Regions from separate parts of the Microbacterium sp. F01 genome, predicted to be linked through region 2. Evidence: riboswitches for the same ligand, from Rfam matches in the RefSeq annotation. Region 2 holds a riboswitch; each other region holds the start of a gene.
What was found. Region 2 has a riboswitch for thiamine pyrophosphate ahead of ACVN90_RS18735 (ECF transporter S component). Riboswitches for the same ligand answer to the same signal wherever they lie in the genome.
Positions count from the first base shown of each region.

Region 1 (5,107 bases), 1.0 Mb from region 2:
CGTTGCCGCACACCTCGCAGAAGCGCACCCGCTCGCGCACCTCGCTGAGGAGCTCGGCGAGGTGTGACACGTCGAAGTTCGGCGTCTGCAGGATGTGGAACGCGATGCGCTGGGCCGACTTCGGCCCGATCCCGGGGAGGCGGCCGAATTCGTCGATGAGGTCTTGGACGATGCCGTCGTACATGGGCTAGCTGAACCTCGTCGGCGGCTCGTAGGGCTCCTCGCGGACGAACGTGGCGCCGAGCACCTGGCGCACCACCGCCTCGCCGTAGCGCTGGACGCCGCCGTTGCGCGTCGTGACCACGGGGGTCAGGGGCGGGGCGACCGTAGGCGGCACCGGGAGGTCGGCGACAGCATCCGTGTTGTCCGTCTCGTCATCGTCGTCGTCGCGCTCGAGCGGTGGAGCGATCTCGGTGCGCGGCAGGACCTGGCCCTCGCGCGGTGGTGCGAGGGTCGCGACCCGCGCGGTCGCGGCCTCGGCATCTTCGGGCTCGTCGTCGACCGCGAACTGCGCCGGCGTCTCGACGGGGAACGCGGCGGGTCCTGGGTCGGGCGGCGGGGCGTCGTCGTCGGACGGAATGGGCGCGACGGCCCAGTCGGTCACGGGGGCAGCGGATGCCGGTGCCGAGGCCGGGGCACTCGCTCGGGGTGCGGCCGGGGCCGACGCACGCGGTGCGGCCGGGGCCGACGCACGCGGCGCCGCAGCCCGCGAAGGACCAGCCGCGCTCGGTGCCGCTGCGGTGGCGCGTGCCGCCGCCGGAGCCTCGGGAGCGGCGGCCTGGCGCGGAGTCTCGCGCCCGGGACCGGCGGGAGAACTCGCGGGCGTGTCCGCTCCTCCCACTCCGCCCGGGCCCGCGGGCCCGCCGACGCCGCCGGAACCGCCCGACGGGTCGTGGCGGGCGATGTACTTCACACGGATGCCGAGCACGGCGAGGATCGCCTGGCGCAGATCTTCGCTGGGGCCCTTGCCGGCGGCGAGCTGCTTGAACTTCGCGACGTCGCTCTGGCTCGCGAACGCCAGCGTGAGCACGTCGTCGTCGAGTGCCACGGTGCGGGCGCCGGAGGCGAGCATCCAGGACGAGCGGCTCACGTTCTCGAGCTGCGAGAGCACCTGCGGCCATGCCTGCTGCAGGCGATCGAGCGTGACGGGGCCGGCGGGAACAGGAGGCGCCGCCACCGGCGCGGGCTCGGCGGGTTGCGCGACCGGAGCCGGCGCAGCACCAGGCGTGGGCGCCACGGTCGCACTCCCGGCCGGCGGAGCGGCGGTGGGCGACACCGCCGGCGCCGCCGCGGGTGTCGCGGCCGGCACAGCGGCAGCGACCGGTGCCGCTGCCGGCACGGCCCCTGCCCCGCGGGCCAGCACGCGGGCGACCATCAGCTCGAGCTGCAGGCGCGGCGAAGTGGCGCCGGTCATGTCGTCGAGGGTCGCGATGACGAGGTCGGCGATGTGCGACAGCCGCGACGGACCGAACGCGTCGGCCTGACGCTGCATGCGCGCGAGGTCGTCGGCCGAGACTCCGCGCAGCACCGCCGCCGCGCCCTGGCCGGTCGCCGACACCACGATGAGGTCGCGCAGACGCTCGAGCAGGTCGTCGACGAAGCGGCGCGGGTCTTGCCCGGTCTGCACCACGCGGTCGACGGCGGCGAACGCGGCCGACGCGTCGGAGGCGGCGAAGGCGTCGATCACCTCGTCGAGCAGCTCGGCGTGCGTGTAGCCGAGCAGCGCGACCGCGCGGGCGTAGGTGACCTTCGCGTCTTCCGAGCCGGCGATCAGCTGGTCGAGCAACGACAGCGTGTCTCGCGGCGACCCGCCGCCCGCGCGCACGACGAGCGGTAGCACGCCCTGCTCGACGTCGACGCCCTCCTGCGCGCACAGCTGCTCGACGTACTCGAGCATGGCCGCCGGGGGCACGAGACGGAACGGGTAGTGGTGCGTGCGCGAGCGGATGGTGCCGATGACCTTCTCGGGCTCGGTCGTCGCGAAGATGAACTTGACGTGGTCGGGCGGCTCTTCCACGAGCTTGAGCAGGGCGTTGAATCCCTGCGGGGTGACCATGTGCGCCTCGTCGAGGATGAAGATCTTGAAGCGGTCGCGGGCCGGTGCGAACACCGCGCGCTCGCGCAGATCACGGGCGTCGTCGACGCCGTTGTGGCTCGCCGCGTCGATCTCGACGACGTCGAGCGACCCGCCGCCGCCGCGACCGAGCTCGACGCAGCTGTCGCAGGTGCCGCATGGGGTGTCGGTCGGGCCCTGCGCGCAGTTGAGGCAGCGCGCGAGAATGCGGGCGGACGTGGTCTTTCCGCACCCGCGGGGGCCCGAGAACAGGTACGCATGACCGACCCGGTCGCCGCGCAGCGCGGTCATGAGCGGCTCGGTGACCTGCGACTGCCCGATCATCTCGCCGAACGACTCGGGCCGGTAACGGCGGTACAGGGCGGTGGTCACTCCCCCAGCCTACGGCGTGGGGCCGACATCGCGACCGTGCTTCGGGCAGGCTCCCGGCCGGGACGGCAGTCGCACCGGGCCGACGCCGACACAGGGCGTCGGCACGTCGAGATCGCCTGCTAGATTGCTCCGCAGTGACACGGGGTGCCCGCACAGCGGGCTGAGAACACACCCGTCGAACCTGATCTCGATCATGCGAGCGAAGGGATGTCGCGATGAACGCGCGCACCGAAGCACACCTGTCCGCCCTCTCCCCCGCCGCCGCGCTGACGGCGCTGCGGGAGGCCTCACCGCTGGTGCAGTGCATCACGAACGCGGTGGTGACGAACTACACCGCGAATGCGCTCCTGGCGGTGGGCGCCGCCCCCGCGATGTGCGACATCCCGGGCGAAGCCGGCCTCTTCGCCGGGGTCGCCGACGGGGTGCTCGTCAACCTCGGCACGCCCGCCGCCGAGCAGCGCGATGCCGCCCGCGAGGCGGTGCGTGCCGGCACACCGTGGGTGCTCGACCCCGTCGCCGTCGGTGTCCTCCCCGTGCGCACGGCCCTCGCCGCCGAACTGCTCGAGCACCGTCCCGCCATCGTCCGCGGCAACGCCTCCGAGATCCTCGCCGTCGCCGGTGAGGGCGGCGGCGGGCGCGGAGTCGACGCGACGGACGGAACGGATGCTGCGGCCGGCGCCGCGCGATCGCTGGCGCTGCGCACCCGCGGCGTGGTGGCCGTGTCGGGCCCGGTCGATCTCGTCACCGACGGCGAGCGTGTCGTTCGGATCGCGGGCGGGGACGCGCTCCTCACCCGCATCACCGGCGGCGGCTGCTCGCTCGGCGCGGTGATGGCCGCGCTCGTCGGTGTCTGCGCTCCGTTCGAGGCGGCGGTCGCGGCATCCGTCCTCTATGCGGTCGCATCGGAACGGGCCGCCGCCCGCGCAGATGGACCGGGCTCGTTCGCCGTCGCGTTCCTGGATGCGCTCGACGCCGTGGCCGCTCAGCCGGCCGAGCTCGACGCGCGCCTCGCCGACGTGCTGGCGATCCGATGACCCGGCCCGGAGCACGCCTCGCGCTGCACCTCGTGACCGACGACCGGCTGCCGTTCGACCGGCTGCTCGCGGTGGTCGACGCCGCGGCGGGCGCGAGCGTCGACGTCGTGCAGCTACGGGCCAAGTCGGTGACCGCTCGTGAGCTCATCCGGCAGGCGACCGCGCTGTCGGAGGTCATCGACCGCCGCTGCCTGCTGCTCATCAACGACCGCGTCGACGTCGCGGTGGCGGCACGGGAGGCCGGAGCCCGCGTCGACGGCGTCCACCTCGGCCAGGGCGACCTGCCGCCCGAGACCGCGCGCCGCCTCCTCGGGGCGCACGCCGTGATCGGATGGACCGCGAACTCCGCGGAGCACCGGGCTGCGGCATCCTCGCCCCGCAACTGCACGATCGACTACCTCGGCGTGGGCGTGATCCGCCCGACGTCGACGAAGCCCGACCATCCGCCGGCGCTCGGCGTGGACGGCTTCGCGGCGTTCGCGGCCGGTACGGACCTGCCGTGCGTCGCGATCGGCGGCGTGGTCGAGCCGGACGTCGCGGCGCTCCGCGACGCCGGGGCGGCCGGCATCGCCGTGGTGTCGGCGATCTGCGGGGCGAACGATCCCGCCGCTGCGGCGCGCGCGCTGCGCAGCGCCGCCGATGCCCCCTCCCTCGAGGGGGTCGCGTGATGACCGACACCACGCTGGCTGTGCCCGCCCCGATCACGGCTCGAGCGACAGCGATCCCGCGCGTGCTCAGCATCGCGGGCACCGACCCGACCGGCGGCGCGGGGGTGCAGGCCGACCTCAAATCGATCGGCGCGCTCGGCGGCTACGGCATGGCCGTGGTCACCGCGCTCGTGGCGCAGAACACCCGCGGCGTGCGCGAGGTGCATGTTCCGCCGACCGCGTTCCTCGCCGCGCAGCTCGACGCCGTATCGGACGACGTCGAGATCGACGCGGTGAAGATCGGGATGCTGCAATCCGACGAGATCATCGGCACCGTGCGCGCGTGGCTCGGCCGGGTGCGCCCGCCGATCGTCGTGCTCGACCCCGTCATGGTCGCGACGAGCGGCGATCGGCTGCTGGACCCCGCGGCAGAGGAGGCGCTGCGCGAGCTCGCCGGCGAGGTCGACCTCATCACGCCGAACCTCGCGGAACTCGCGGTTCTCACTCGGCGCGCTCGTGCGACCACGTGGGCGCAGGCCCTCGACGACGCGCGGACCCTCGCACGCGAGACCGGCACGACGGTGCTGCTCAAGGGCGGACACCTCGACGGCGCCGACTGCCCCGACGCCGTCGTTGCGGCGGACGGCGCGGTGCGCGAGGTGTCCGGTGAGCGCGTCGAGACCCGCAACACCCACGGCACCGGCTGCTCGCTGTCGTCGGCGATGGCGACGCTGCGCGCGGGAGGCGCGTCCTGGCCGGACGCGCTGGAGCGCGCCAAGACCTGGCTCACCGGGGCGCTCGCGCACGCGCACGGCCTGCGGGTCGGCGAGGGGAACGGTCCGATCGACCACTTCCACGAGCACCGGGACGCAGCATCCATCCCCGCAGTGTCATGGTCGACGTTGGCGTGGGATGCCGCGGCCGGTGTGCGCGCCGACGTCGACGACCTCGAGTTCGTGCGCGGGCTCGGCGACGGCACG
Region 1 is NZ_CM149592.1:3,083,721-3,088,827, forward strand. Features, by position in the region: gene recR (recombination mediator RecR) at 1-184, opposite strand, end outside; gene ACVN90_RS14190 (DNA polymerase III subunit gamma and tau) at 188-2,446, opposite strand; TPP riboswitch at 2,577-2,671, shown strand; gene thiM (hydroxyethylthiazole kinase) at 2,662-3,480, shown strand; gene thiE (thiamine phosphate synthase) at 3,477-4,148, shown strand; gene ACVN90_RS14205 (bifunctional hydroxymethylpyrimidine kinase/phosphomethylpyrimidine kinase) at 4,148-5,107, shown strand, end outside.
Region 1: linked by a shared signal. The riboswitch ahead of thiM (hydroxyethylthiazole kinase) and the one ahead of ACVN90_RS18735 (ECF transporter S component) in region 2 are both predicted to bind thiamine pyrophosphate.

Region 2 (5,107 bases):
TTCTGTCCGCCCGACAGCGTGAACGGGTTCGCGGCGGCGAGCGGCGCGAGATGCAGCCGCTCGAGCAGCTCGTCGACGATCTGGTCGACGGCGGCCGGGTCGACGCCGCGCGACCGCGGCCCGATACCCAGCTCGCCCCGCACCGTCGACGCGAGGAATTGGTGCTCGGGCTCCTGGAACACGGTGCCGATGCGTGTGAGCAGCTCGCGCGACGTCCACCTCGAGGGCCGGCGGCCCGAGCGGCCGGCCAGCTCCGGGGCCGCCTCGACGCGGCCCGCCGCCTCAGGGAGCAGCCCCGCGAGCGTCAGCGCGAGCGTCGACTTGCCGGCGCCGTTGGGCCCGGTGATCACGGTCGCCGCGGCCCGTGGGACGGCGAGGTCGAGCCCCGCGCGCACGATCGAGCGGCTGTCACGGGAGATCGAGAGAGCGGATGCCGCCACCGCCGCCGGCGCGTCGGCCGGCGCTGCCGCGAGCACGGGCAGGTCGACCGGGCGGCCCGGCACCCACACCCCCGCGGCGGCGAGCGCGGCGCCGTGGCGCGCGAACACGTCGGCCGGCGTGCCGTCGGCGAGGAGCCCGCCGTCGGCGCCGACCACGATGACGCGGTCCATGAGGTCGGCCCACACCGCTGTGCGGTGCTCGATCACGACGAGGGTCGCGCCGGTCTCGCGGACCGCGCGCTCGACGGCGTCGCGCACCTCGCGGACGCCGTCCGGGTCGAGGTTGGCGGTGGGCTCGTCGAGCAGCAGCACGCCGGGCCGCATCGCGAGCACGCCGGCGAGCGAGAGCCGCTGCTTCTGCCCGCCCGAGAGCGCCTTCGTCGCACGGGCGAGGGGCACATCGAGCCCGACGGCGTCGAGTGCCTCGGCCACGCGGGAGGGGATCTCGGATGCCGGAACGCCGAGGTTCTCGCAGCCGAACGCCACGTCGTCGCCGACCTTCGACAGCACAACGCCGGCGTCGGGGTCCTGCAGCACGAGCCCGACGCGGCCGCGGTGGGCTTCGGCCCGCTCGCCGTCGATGAGGAGCGAGCCGGTCTCGTCGCCCTCGTCGGCGCCGCCGAGGAGGCCCGCCATCCCGGCGAGGAGCGTGGACTTGCCCGCGCCCGATGCTCCGAGCAGGAGCACGCGCTGACCGGGCTCGATCGTGAACGAGACGTCGTGGACGGCTGGCGCCCGCCGCCCGCCGTAGCGCCAGCCCCAGCCCGCCGCCGTGATGCGTGCCGGGTGGGTCGCCCTCACGTCAGACCTCGCGGCGCGCTTCGCGTCCGACCGCGAAGCGGTTGAGGGCGCCGGTAGCGGCGAGCCCGCGCACGGCGAACCAGCCGACGACGCCCGCGAGAAGGGCGCCCGAGACCGCCAGCGACACCAGGTAGATGACGTTGAACTCGAGGGTCTTGAGGATGTTCGGCGAGCTGCCGTAGAACAGCTCGAACACCCAGGCGCCGACCGCGGCGCCGACACCGGCGAGCATCGCGACGGGCAGCGTGAAGCGACGGTAGAGGAAGATCGCGAAGACGAGTTCCGCGCCGAGGCCCTGTACGAGGCCCGAGAAGAGCGTCGAGACGCCCCACACGTTGCCGATGAGCATCGAGACCAGCGCGGCGATCACCTCGACCAGCAGTGCCGCACCGGGCTTGCGGATGACGAGGCCGCCGATCACGCCGCCGATGAGCCAGATGCCGACGGCGATGCCGCCGAGGCCGGGGGTGAGGCCGTCCATCGCGACGAACCAGGTGCCGCCGACGGTGTTCCAGAGCCAGAAGACGAGGCCGATCGCGACACCGAGCACGGCCGCGACGACGATGTCGACGACCCGCCAGCGGAGGCTGCGCGGGGGCTGCGAGTGGTCCGCGAGGGGGGTGGATGCGGACGTGGACGCGTGCATATGAGCTCCTCCCTGCGCCGGCATGATCCGGATCAGGTTCGACGGTCGAAGCGTGGGTCGCTTCCTCTCAGCCCGGCTCACCGGACTCCCGTGGTTGTGGCGACGAGTATACCGCCGCTTCAGCGGGTATTTTGGGTGGGTGACATCGGACGACACCCCGGCACCCACGCGTCGCGCGCGACGCGTGCAGACCGGTGCCGTCTCGACGCCGGCGTCCGACGATGCCCCGGACGGCGGCATCCTCACGATCCAGACGGGTGAGACAGACACCGTCTACCCGCCGACGAGCACAGCTCCGGTGGACGTGACCGCTGTCGCGCCGACGATCGCGACCGTGCCCGTCGCCGATGTGCCCACGGTCGCGACGTGGAACCCGACGGACCCGGTCGACCCGTCCGACGTCGACCTCACCGCCGCCCCCACCGTCGCCGGCAGTCGCACCGCGCTGGCCTGGGTCGACGAAACCGTCGTCGAACACGGCGCAGCACCGGCCGACCTGTCGGCCGCGGCGACACCGTACGTGGCGGTCGACGCCGATCTCCTCTCCGACGCCCCGCGACGCTCCCCGTTCCGCGCCGCCGTCGTGGTGCCCACGCTTGCGATCGCGGCCGTGGTCGGCGCGTACGCGGCGACGACCCTGCTGTGGCCGCTGCACGCGGTCGCGCCCACCGTGACAGCGATGGAGGTGCAGCCGATCGCGGCGCCCGCCGCGGCGCCCGCATGGCCGGGTCAGGGAAGCGCCGCCGAGGCCGTCGCCGGCATCCCGGGAACGCTGGCCTCCACGGCCGACCCCGCCGCCATCGCGAGCATCACCAAGCTCGTGACCGCGCTGGTCGTGCTCGAGGAGATGCCGCTCGCCGTCGGCGAGCAGGGGCCGGAGTACCGCTTCACGTCCGCCGACCGCTCGCGCTACTGGCAGTACCGCGCAGGCGGCGAGTCCGCGCTCGACGTCCCGGTGGGCGGCTCGCTCACCGAGTACCAGATGCTCGAGGGCATGCTGATCGGCTCGGCGAACAACTACGCCGACCGCCTGGCGCAGGGCATCTGGCCGTCCGACGCCGTGTACGCCTCCGCCGCCAACGCCTGGCTGACCGCGCACGGCGTCCCCGGGATCACGGTCCGCGAGCCCACCGGCATGGACCCGCGCAACGCCGCGAGCCCCGAAGCCCTGGTGACGCTCGCGCAGAAGGCCCTGGCCCACCCCGTCATCGCCGAGATCGTCGCGAAGCAGTCCGTCGACCTCCCCGGCGCCGGACACGTCGAGAACACGAACGGCCTCCTCGCCGATCCGGGCGTCGTGGGGCTCAAGACGGGAACGCTCGACGCCTGGAATCTGCTGTCTGCCAAGGACGTCACGATCGGCGACAAGACCGTGCGCCTCTACGCCTCGGTGCTCGGACAGCCGGACGACGAGGCACGCCTCGCCGCCTCCCGCGCGCTGTACGCGCAGATGGAGGCGGAGCTGCAGCCCAAGCCCTCGGTGACGGCGAGCACTGTGGCCGGCCAGGTCGATACGCTGTGGGGCGACAAGGTCGACATCGTCACGTCGGGCGACGCGTCGGTCATCCTCTGGAACGGCGGCAGCGGCACGGTGGCGACCACGTACAGCCTGGGCGACAGCCGCGGCGCCGGCGATGTCGTCGGCTCTCTCAGCGTGACCGGACCGCTCGACACCGCCACCGTCGACCTGACGCTCGCGGCGGAGATCACCGAGCCGTCGCCGTGGTGGCGCCTCACGCACCCGCTGGATCTCTTCGGTCTCAACGGCTGAGGAACCGCCGAGCGCGCTCAGGCGGACGGGTGCCCGACGACGCGTGCACCGATGGCCCACGCCGGGAAGTGCGCGTCGGCGATCACGACCGCGTCGGAGTGCCCCATGCGGTCCAGGTGGAGCAGCAGCTCCCCGGTCAGCAGCGGGTTGATGCCCTCGAGCATGAGGATCCCTTCGTCAGCGGATGAGGCCTGCGGCGGCCAGATCGTCCCACAGTGCTGGCGGGATGTCGATCGCCATGAGCTCCGCGTTCCGGCGCAGCTGCTCGGGGCGACTGCTGCCGACGACGACCGAACGCACGGCGGCGTCGCGGAGCGGGAACTGCACCGCCGCAGCCGGCAGCGGCACGTCGTGCGCGCGGCACACGGCGAGGATCGCCTGCAGGCGCTCCCACAGCGGCTCCGGCATGCGTCCGTACTCATAGCGGTCGGAGCGCTCCGGCTCGTCCTTGGCGAGCAGACCGGAGTTGAAGACGGATGCTGCCACCACCCCGGTGCCTCTCGCGCGACAGGCCGGCAGCACGGCGTCGGCGGCCGGCTGCTCGAGCAGCGTGTACCGGCCGGCGATCATGATGAGGTCGAGATCGGCGCTCTCGACGGCCGCGGCGAGCGCCTCGCTCACCATCGAGCCGATGCCGATCGCGTCGACCGCGCCCTCGGCGCGCAGCAGCTCGAGTGCCGGGAACGCCTCGCGCAGCGCCAGGTCGAGGTCGTGCCGCTCGGGGTCGTGCAGGTAGAGCACGTCCACGCGGTCGAGGCCGAGGCGCTCGAGCGACTCCTCGAGGCTCGCGCGCACGCCCGACTCCGAGAAGTCCCACTCGCGGCGCAGCGTCGTCGGCACGTGGAAGTCGGCGGCGAGGTCGAGGCCCCCGTCGTCGTCGGGGTTGGGGCGGAGCAGGCGGCCGGCCTTCGTCGAGATCACGAACTCGTCGCGGGGCTTCGTCTTCAGGAACGCGCCCAGCCGCCGCTCCGACAGCCCGAGTCCGTAGTGCGGAGCAGTGTCGAAATAGCGGATGCCGCATTCCCACGCCGCGTCGAGGATGGCCCAGGCCTGCTCGTCGCTGAGCTCGCGGAACAGGTTGCCAACGTTCGCCGCGCCGTACCCGAGACGTGTGAGCGCGGGGTTCTGAAGAGCAGCGCGCTCAGGCCGCGGCATCCGTCGTCCCGAACTCGTACTCGGCGCGGCTGGCCGCCTTCATCTCCATGCCGGTGCCGGGTGCGGTCGGCGCCAGGTACACGCCGCCATGCACCTCGGTGGGCACCACGAAGTGCTCGTGCAGGTGGTCCACGTACTCGATCATGCGACCCTCGCGGGAGCCGGTGACGGCCACGAAGTCGAACATCGACAGGTGCTGCACGGCCTCGCAGAGGCCGACGCCCCCCGCGTGCGGGCACACGGGCACGCCGAACTTCGCAGCCAGCAGCAGGTTCGCGATGTTCTCGTTGACGC
Region 2 is NZ_CM149592.1:4,092,933-4,098,039, forward strand. Features, by position in the region: gene ACVN90_RS18730 (ABC transporter ATP-binding protein) at 1-1,241, opposite strand, end outside; gene ACVN90_RS18735 (ECF transporter S component) at 1,243-1,887, opposite strand; TPP riboswitch at 1,880-1,989, opposite strand; gene ACVN90_RS18740 (D-alanyl-D-alanine carboxypeptidase family protein) at 2,027-3,658, shown strand; gene ACVN90_RS18745 (RbsD/FucU domain-containing protein) at 3,676-3,822, opposite strand; gene ACVN90_RS18750 (aldo/keto reductase) at 3,836-4,813, opposite strand; gene ACVN90_RS18755 (L-fuconate dehydratase) at 4,800-5,107, opposite strand, start outside.

Region 3 (5,107 bases), 760 kb from region 2:
GCGAACGACTGCGCGACGGATTCCTGGTTGATGTCGATTCGATAGCGATGCTTGGCCGCGAACGTGCGCGCGTCGCCCGCCGTCTGGGAGAAGCCGATCATGACCAGCGCCACGGCGGCGACGGCGACGGTGCCCACGTGATCCCACAGCAGCTGACCGTTCGGAACCTGCAGCGCGGGCAGGCCCGCCGGCACGTCCCCGACCACCGCCACTCCCTTGGCCCCGAGATCGAACAGCGCCGACGCCAGCAGCCCGCCCACGACGAGCACCAGGGCGCCGGGAACCCGCGGCGCGATCACCCGGAGCCCGAAGACGACGAGGAGAGAGATGACCCCGACGAGCGCCGTCGTCCCGTGCACCGCGTCCAGCGTCCCGAACCACGACCACAGTTCCTGGATCGGATTCGCGCCCGTGGTCTCGGTTCCGGTGAGCTTGGGGAGCTCGCCGATCACGACGTCGATCGCGGCGCCGAAGAGGAAGCCGGTCACCACCGCTCGCGAGAGGAACTGGGCGATCCAGCCCATCCTGAAGACGGCGAGCAGCAGGAACACGATGCCCGAGGCGAGCGTGATGCCGGCGACGAACGACGCGACGTCCTGCTCGCCGGCGATGCCGGCGGCGAGCACGGCACTGGCCGCAACGGCCGCGAGACCAGAACTCGGACCCATCGAGATCTGCCGGCTCGTCCCGAAGATCGCGTACAAGATCGCGCCGGCCGCGGCCGCATAGAGTCCGTTCTGCAGCGGCACCCCCGCGATGCCGGCGTATCCCAGGTTCTTCGGGACGATGAGGGCGGCGACCGTGACCCCGGCGATCACGTCGCCGCGCAGCCACACGCGTTGATAGGACCGGAGCTGGCCGACGAGCGGAACCCGGGTCGGACGTTCACCACCTGTCGTCGCCATGGGCATGTCTTACCGCAATGTCGAATCGTCCGACAAGTAATCCGGCCAGGACGCTCAGCGCTCGAGGCGCTCCTCGAGCCAGGCGCGGGCGGTCGCGAAGAGCTTGCGCGCCATCGGGTGGTCGGATGCCCACGCCTCGAACCCGTGCGGCGCACCGCCGACCACCTCGACGGTGACATCCGCGCCTGCCGCTCGGAGCCGGTTCGCGTACTCGATGTCCTCGTCATGGAACAGCTCGATGTCGGAGGTGTACATCCAGGTCGGCGGCATATCGCTGAGGTCTTCGCGGCGTGCCGGCGCCGCGTACGGGGGGAGCGACTGCGCCCCGACGCCCGCGCCGAGATACGACGACCAGCCGACACGGTTCGAGCGGTTGCTCCAGATGAAGTGGTCGGCGGCGTCGTGGCCGCGGTCCGCGGCCGTGCGGTCGTCGAGCATCGGGCAGAACAGCCACTGTGCAGCGACGGGGTCGCCCGCGTCGATCGCCCGCTGGACGAGGCTTGCGGCGAGCCCGCCGCCGGCGCTCTGCCCGCCGATCGCGAGGCGCCCGGTGTCGAGGCCGAGAGCCTCCGCGTTGGCGCGCATCCACTGCCATCCGGTGAAGCAGTCGTCGATCGCTGCGCGGGGAACGGATGCTTCGGCGCGAGGCGGTAGTCGACCGAGACGATCGTGACCCCGGTGTCGCGCGCCGTCTCGCCGCAGTGCACGTCGTCCATCGCGGCGGCGCCCAGCACGAGCCCGCCGCCGTGGATCCACAGCAGCCCCGCTCCGGATGGCCGGGCAGGAGTGTAGACCCGCAGCTTCACGCCGTCGTGGCGGAGCGTGCGGCGCTCCACGCCGTCCACGCGCTTGCCGGGAATGAGCGACGACGCGGTCGCTGCGAGCCAGCGCACCGCGCTGTTCTCGAGATCGACGGTCGGTGCCTTCGCGGTCGCCTCACGCAGTGCCGGATCCACTGCCGAGATGTCCATGCCTGCTCCGTTCTCGCGGGTCTGCGTCGACCCGCCGCTTCATCGTAGAGCCTGACCGGACAAGATTGTCCAGTACGGCTCCCGGTCGCGCCGCGCCGCTGAGGGCGGGGCGGCGCCGGAAGGTGCGGTAGCGTTGCGCTATCCACACGGGTGCCCTCGCAAGGGCTGAGATCGGGCTGACGCGGCCTGCGACCGTTCGAACCTGTCCGGGTAATGCCGGCGAAGGAAGTAGGAGTCGCCTCCATGGAGTCCGTCCATTCATCGCGCGTTCTCGCGCACCTGCACGACACCGAACACGACATCCGCGTGCCGGTCGACCAGATCTCGCTCAACGTGTCGCCGGATGGTTCGGTCAACGCACCCGTGATCGTGTACCGCACCCAGGGGCCTGGCAGTGACCCGGTGCGGGGGCTCGAGCCGCTGCGTGAGCAATGGATCGCCGCCCGCGACGACACCGATGAATACGCGGGTCGCGACCGCGATCTGCACGACGACGGCCGTTCCGCAGTGCGGCGGGGCGCAGCATCCGTCGAATGGAAAGGCGAGAAGCGCCGCCCGCGCCGGGCGAAGCCCGGGCGCAGAGTCACGCAGATGCACTACGCCCGCGCGGGCGTGGTCACCCCGGAGATGCGGTTCGTCGCGCTGCGGGAGAACTGCGACGTGGAGCTGGTCCGTTCCGAGGTGGCGGCCGGACGGGCGATCATCCCGAACAACGTGAACCACCCGGAGTCGGAGCCGATGATCATCGGCAAGGCGTTCCTGGTGAAGATCAATGCCAACATCGGCAACTCCGCGGTGACGAGTTCGATCGCGGACGAGGTGTCGAAGCTGCAGTGGGCGACGACCTGGGGCGCCGACACCGTCATGGACCTGTCGACCGGGGATGACATCCACACCACGCGCGAGTGGATCGTGCGCAATTCGCCGGTGCCGATCGGCACGGTGCCGATCTACCAGGCGCTGGAGAAGGTGAACGGCGACGCGTCGGCGCTCACGTGGGAGGTGTACCGCGACACCGTCATCGAGCAGTGCGAGCAGGGCGTGGACTACATGACCGTCCACGCCGGCGTGCTATTGCGGTACGTGCCGCTGACAGCAGAGCGGGTGACGGGGATCGTCTCGCGCGGTGGCTCGATCATGGCCGGCTGGTGCCTGGCCCACCACCAGGAGAACTTCCTCTACACCCACTTCGACGAGCTGTGCGAGATCTTCGCGCGGTACGACGTCGCATTCTCGCTGGGAGACGGGCTGCGGCCCGGGTCGATCGCGGACGCCAACGACGCGGCGCAGTTCGCGGAGCTCGACACGCTCGCCGAGCTGACGAAGCGGGCGTGGGAGTACGACGTGCAGGTGATGGTGGAGGGCCCCGGGCACGTGCCGTTCCACCTCGTGCGCGAGAACGTCGAGCGCCAGCAGGACCTGTGCGACGGCGCCCCGTTCTACACGCTCGGCCCTCTCGTGACCGATATCGCCCCCGGCTACGACCACATCACCTCGGCGATCGGCGCGACCGAGATCGCACGCTACGGCACCGCGATGCTCTGCTACGTCACTCCGAAGGAGCACCTCGGGCTGCCGAACCGGGACGACGTGAAGACCGGGGTCATCAGCTACAAGATCGCGGCGCACGCTGCCGACCTCGCGAAGGGGCACCCGGGGGCGCAGGCGCGGGACGACGCGCTGTCGAGGGCGCGGTTCGAGTTCCGGTGGCGGGACCAGTTCGCGCTGTCGCTCGACCCGGTCACTGCGGAGGCCTTCCACGACGAGACGCTGCCGGCGGAGCCGGCGAAGACAGCGCACTTCTGCTCGATGTGCGGACCGAAGTTCTGCTCGATGCGGATCTCGCAGGACATCCGCGACCAGTTCGGGCTCGTCGGCGAGTCTGCGCGCACGACCGGGATGGCGGAGAAGTCGGCGGAGTTCCGGGAATCCGGCGGGAGGGTCTATCTTCCTGTGCCGGCGCTGCGCGAGCCGTAGGCGGCGGCAGATGGCTCACCCGAACGACGAAGGTTCGGCCGAGCGGGGCGCCGAGAGTTCAGGAGGCCCCCACCGGCACCACCGCCGGGAGGGCGGCCCGGAGTCGCCGCGCACTGTCGGCGGGGTCGTCGGACTCGGTGATCGCCCGGACGACGACCACGCGCTGGGCACCCGCTGCCACGACCTCCTCGATGTTCGACAGGTCGATGCCGCCGATGGCGAACCACGGCCGCGTCGTGCCGGTGCTCGCCGCATAGCGGACGAGTTCGGTTCCGACGGCGGCGCGACCGGGCTTGGTCGGGGTCGCCCAGACCGGTCCGACGCAGAAGTAGTCGAGGTCGTCCGCGACGGCGGCGACATCGACCTGCTCGGGAGTGTGGGTCGACTTGCCGACCACGGTCTGCTGCCCCACGATCGTCCGGACGAGCCGCTCGGGAAGGTCCTTCTGACCCAGGTGGAGCACCGGGGCGCTCGTGACCCGGGCGATGTCGGCGCGGTCGTTGACGGACCAGAGCGCGTCGTGGCGCGCGGCAGCTTCGGCGAGGACGCCCAGCAGCTCGAGCTGCTCGCCGCCTTCGACGGCCTTGTCCCGCAACTGCATGATGTCGACGCCGCCCGCGAACGCAGCATCCACGAAATCGGCGAAATCGCCCCGACCGGCTCGCGCGTCGGTGCAGAGGTAGAGGCGTGCGGTGGCGATGGACATCGGCTCAGCGTAGCGGCGGATCCGCGGGGCCTCGACCGTCCGAGCACGGCCGATGTGATCGTCGTCGGTGGTGGGATCATCGGGCTGAGCATCGCCTGGCGTGCGTCGCAGACCGGTCGCTCGGTGGTGCTGATCGACCCGGCACCGGCCCAGGGCGCGACCTTCGCGGCGGCGGGCATGCTCGCCCCGGTCAGCGAGTACCACTTCCAGGAAGACGCGCTCCTGCCGGCGATGCGGGAGTCCGCGTCGCGGTACCCCGGGTTCGTGCGCGAGCTGCAATCCGGCGAGCGGGCGACGGGATACCTGCGGAACGAGACGCTTCTGGTCGGCGTCGATCAGGGGGACCGGCAGGCGCTGGCCGATCTCCACGCCGTCCATCGTCGGGCGCAGCTCGCCGTCGAGCAGCTGACGACTCGCGACGCACGCACGCGTGAACCGCTGCTCGGGCCCCGGGTCACCAGCGCCTACCGTGTGCCGGGCGACCATCAGGTCGACCCGCGCGCGCTCGCGGCCCGGCTCTTCGACGAGCTGCAGCGCGCGACGCGGTG
Region 3 is NZ_CM149592.1:290,091-295,197, forward strand. Features, by position in the region: gene ACVN90_RS01330 (SulP family inorganic anion transporter) at 1-905, opposite strand, end outside; gene ACVN90_RS01335 (alpha/beta hydrolase fold domain-containing protein) at 960-1,490, opposite strand; partial or broken gene ACVN90_RS01340 (alpha/beta hydrolase) at 1,583-1,876, opposite strand; TPP riboswitch at 2,013-2,121, shown strand; gene thiC (phosphomethylpyrimidine synthase ThiC) at 2,120-3,853, shown strand; gene thiE (thiamine phosphate synthase) at 3,912-4,559, opposite strand; gene thiO (glycine oxidase ThiO) at 4,614-5,107, shown strand, end outside.
Region 3: linked by a shared signal. The riboswitch ahead of thiC (phosphomethylpyrimidine synthase ThiC) and the one ahead of ACVN90_RS18735 (ECF transporter S component) in region 2 are both predicted to bind thiamine pyrophosphate.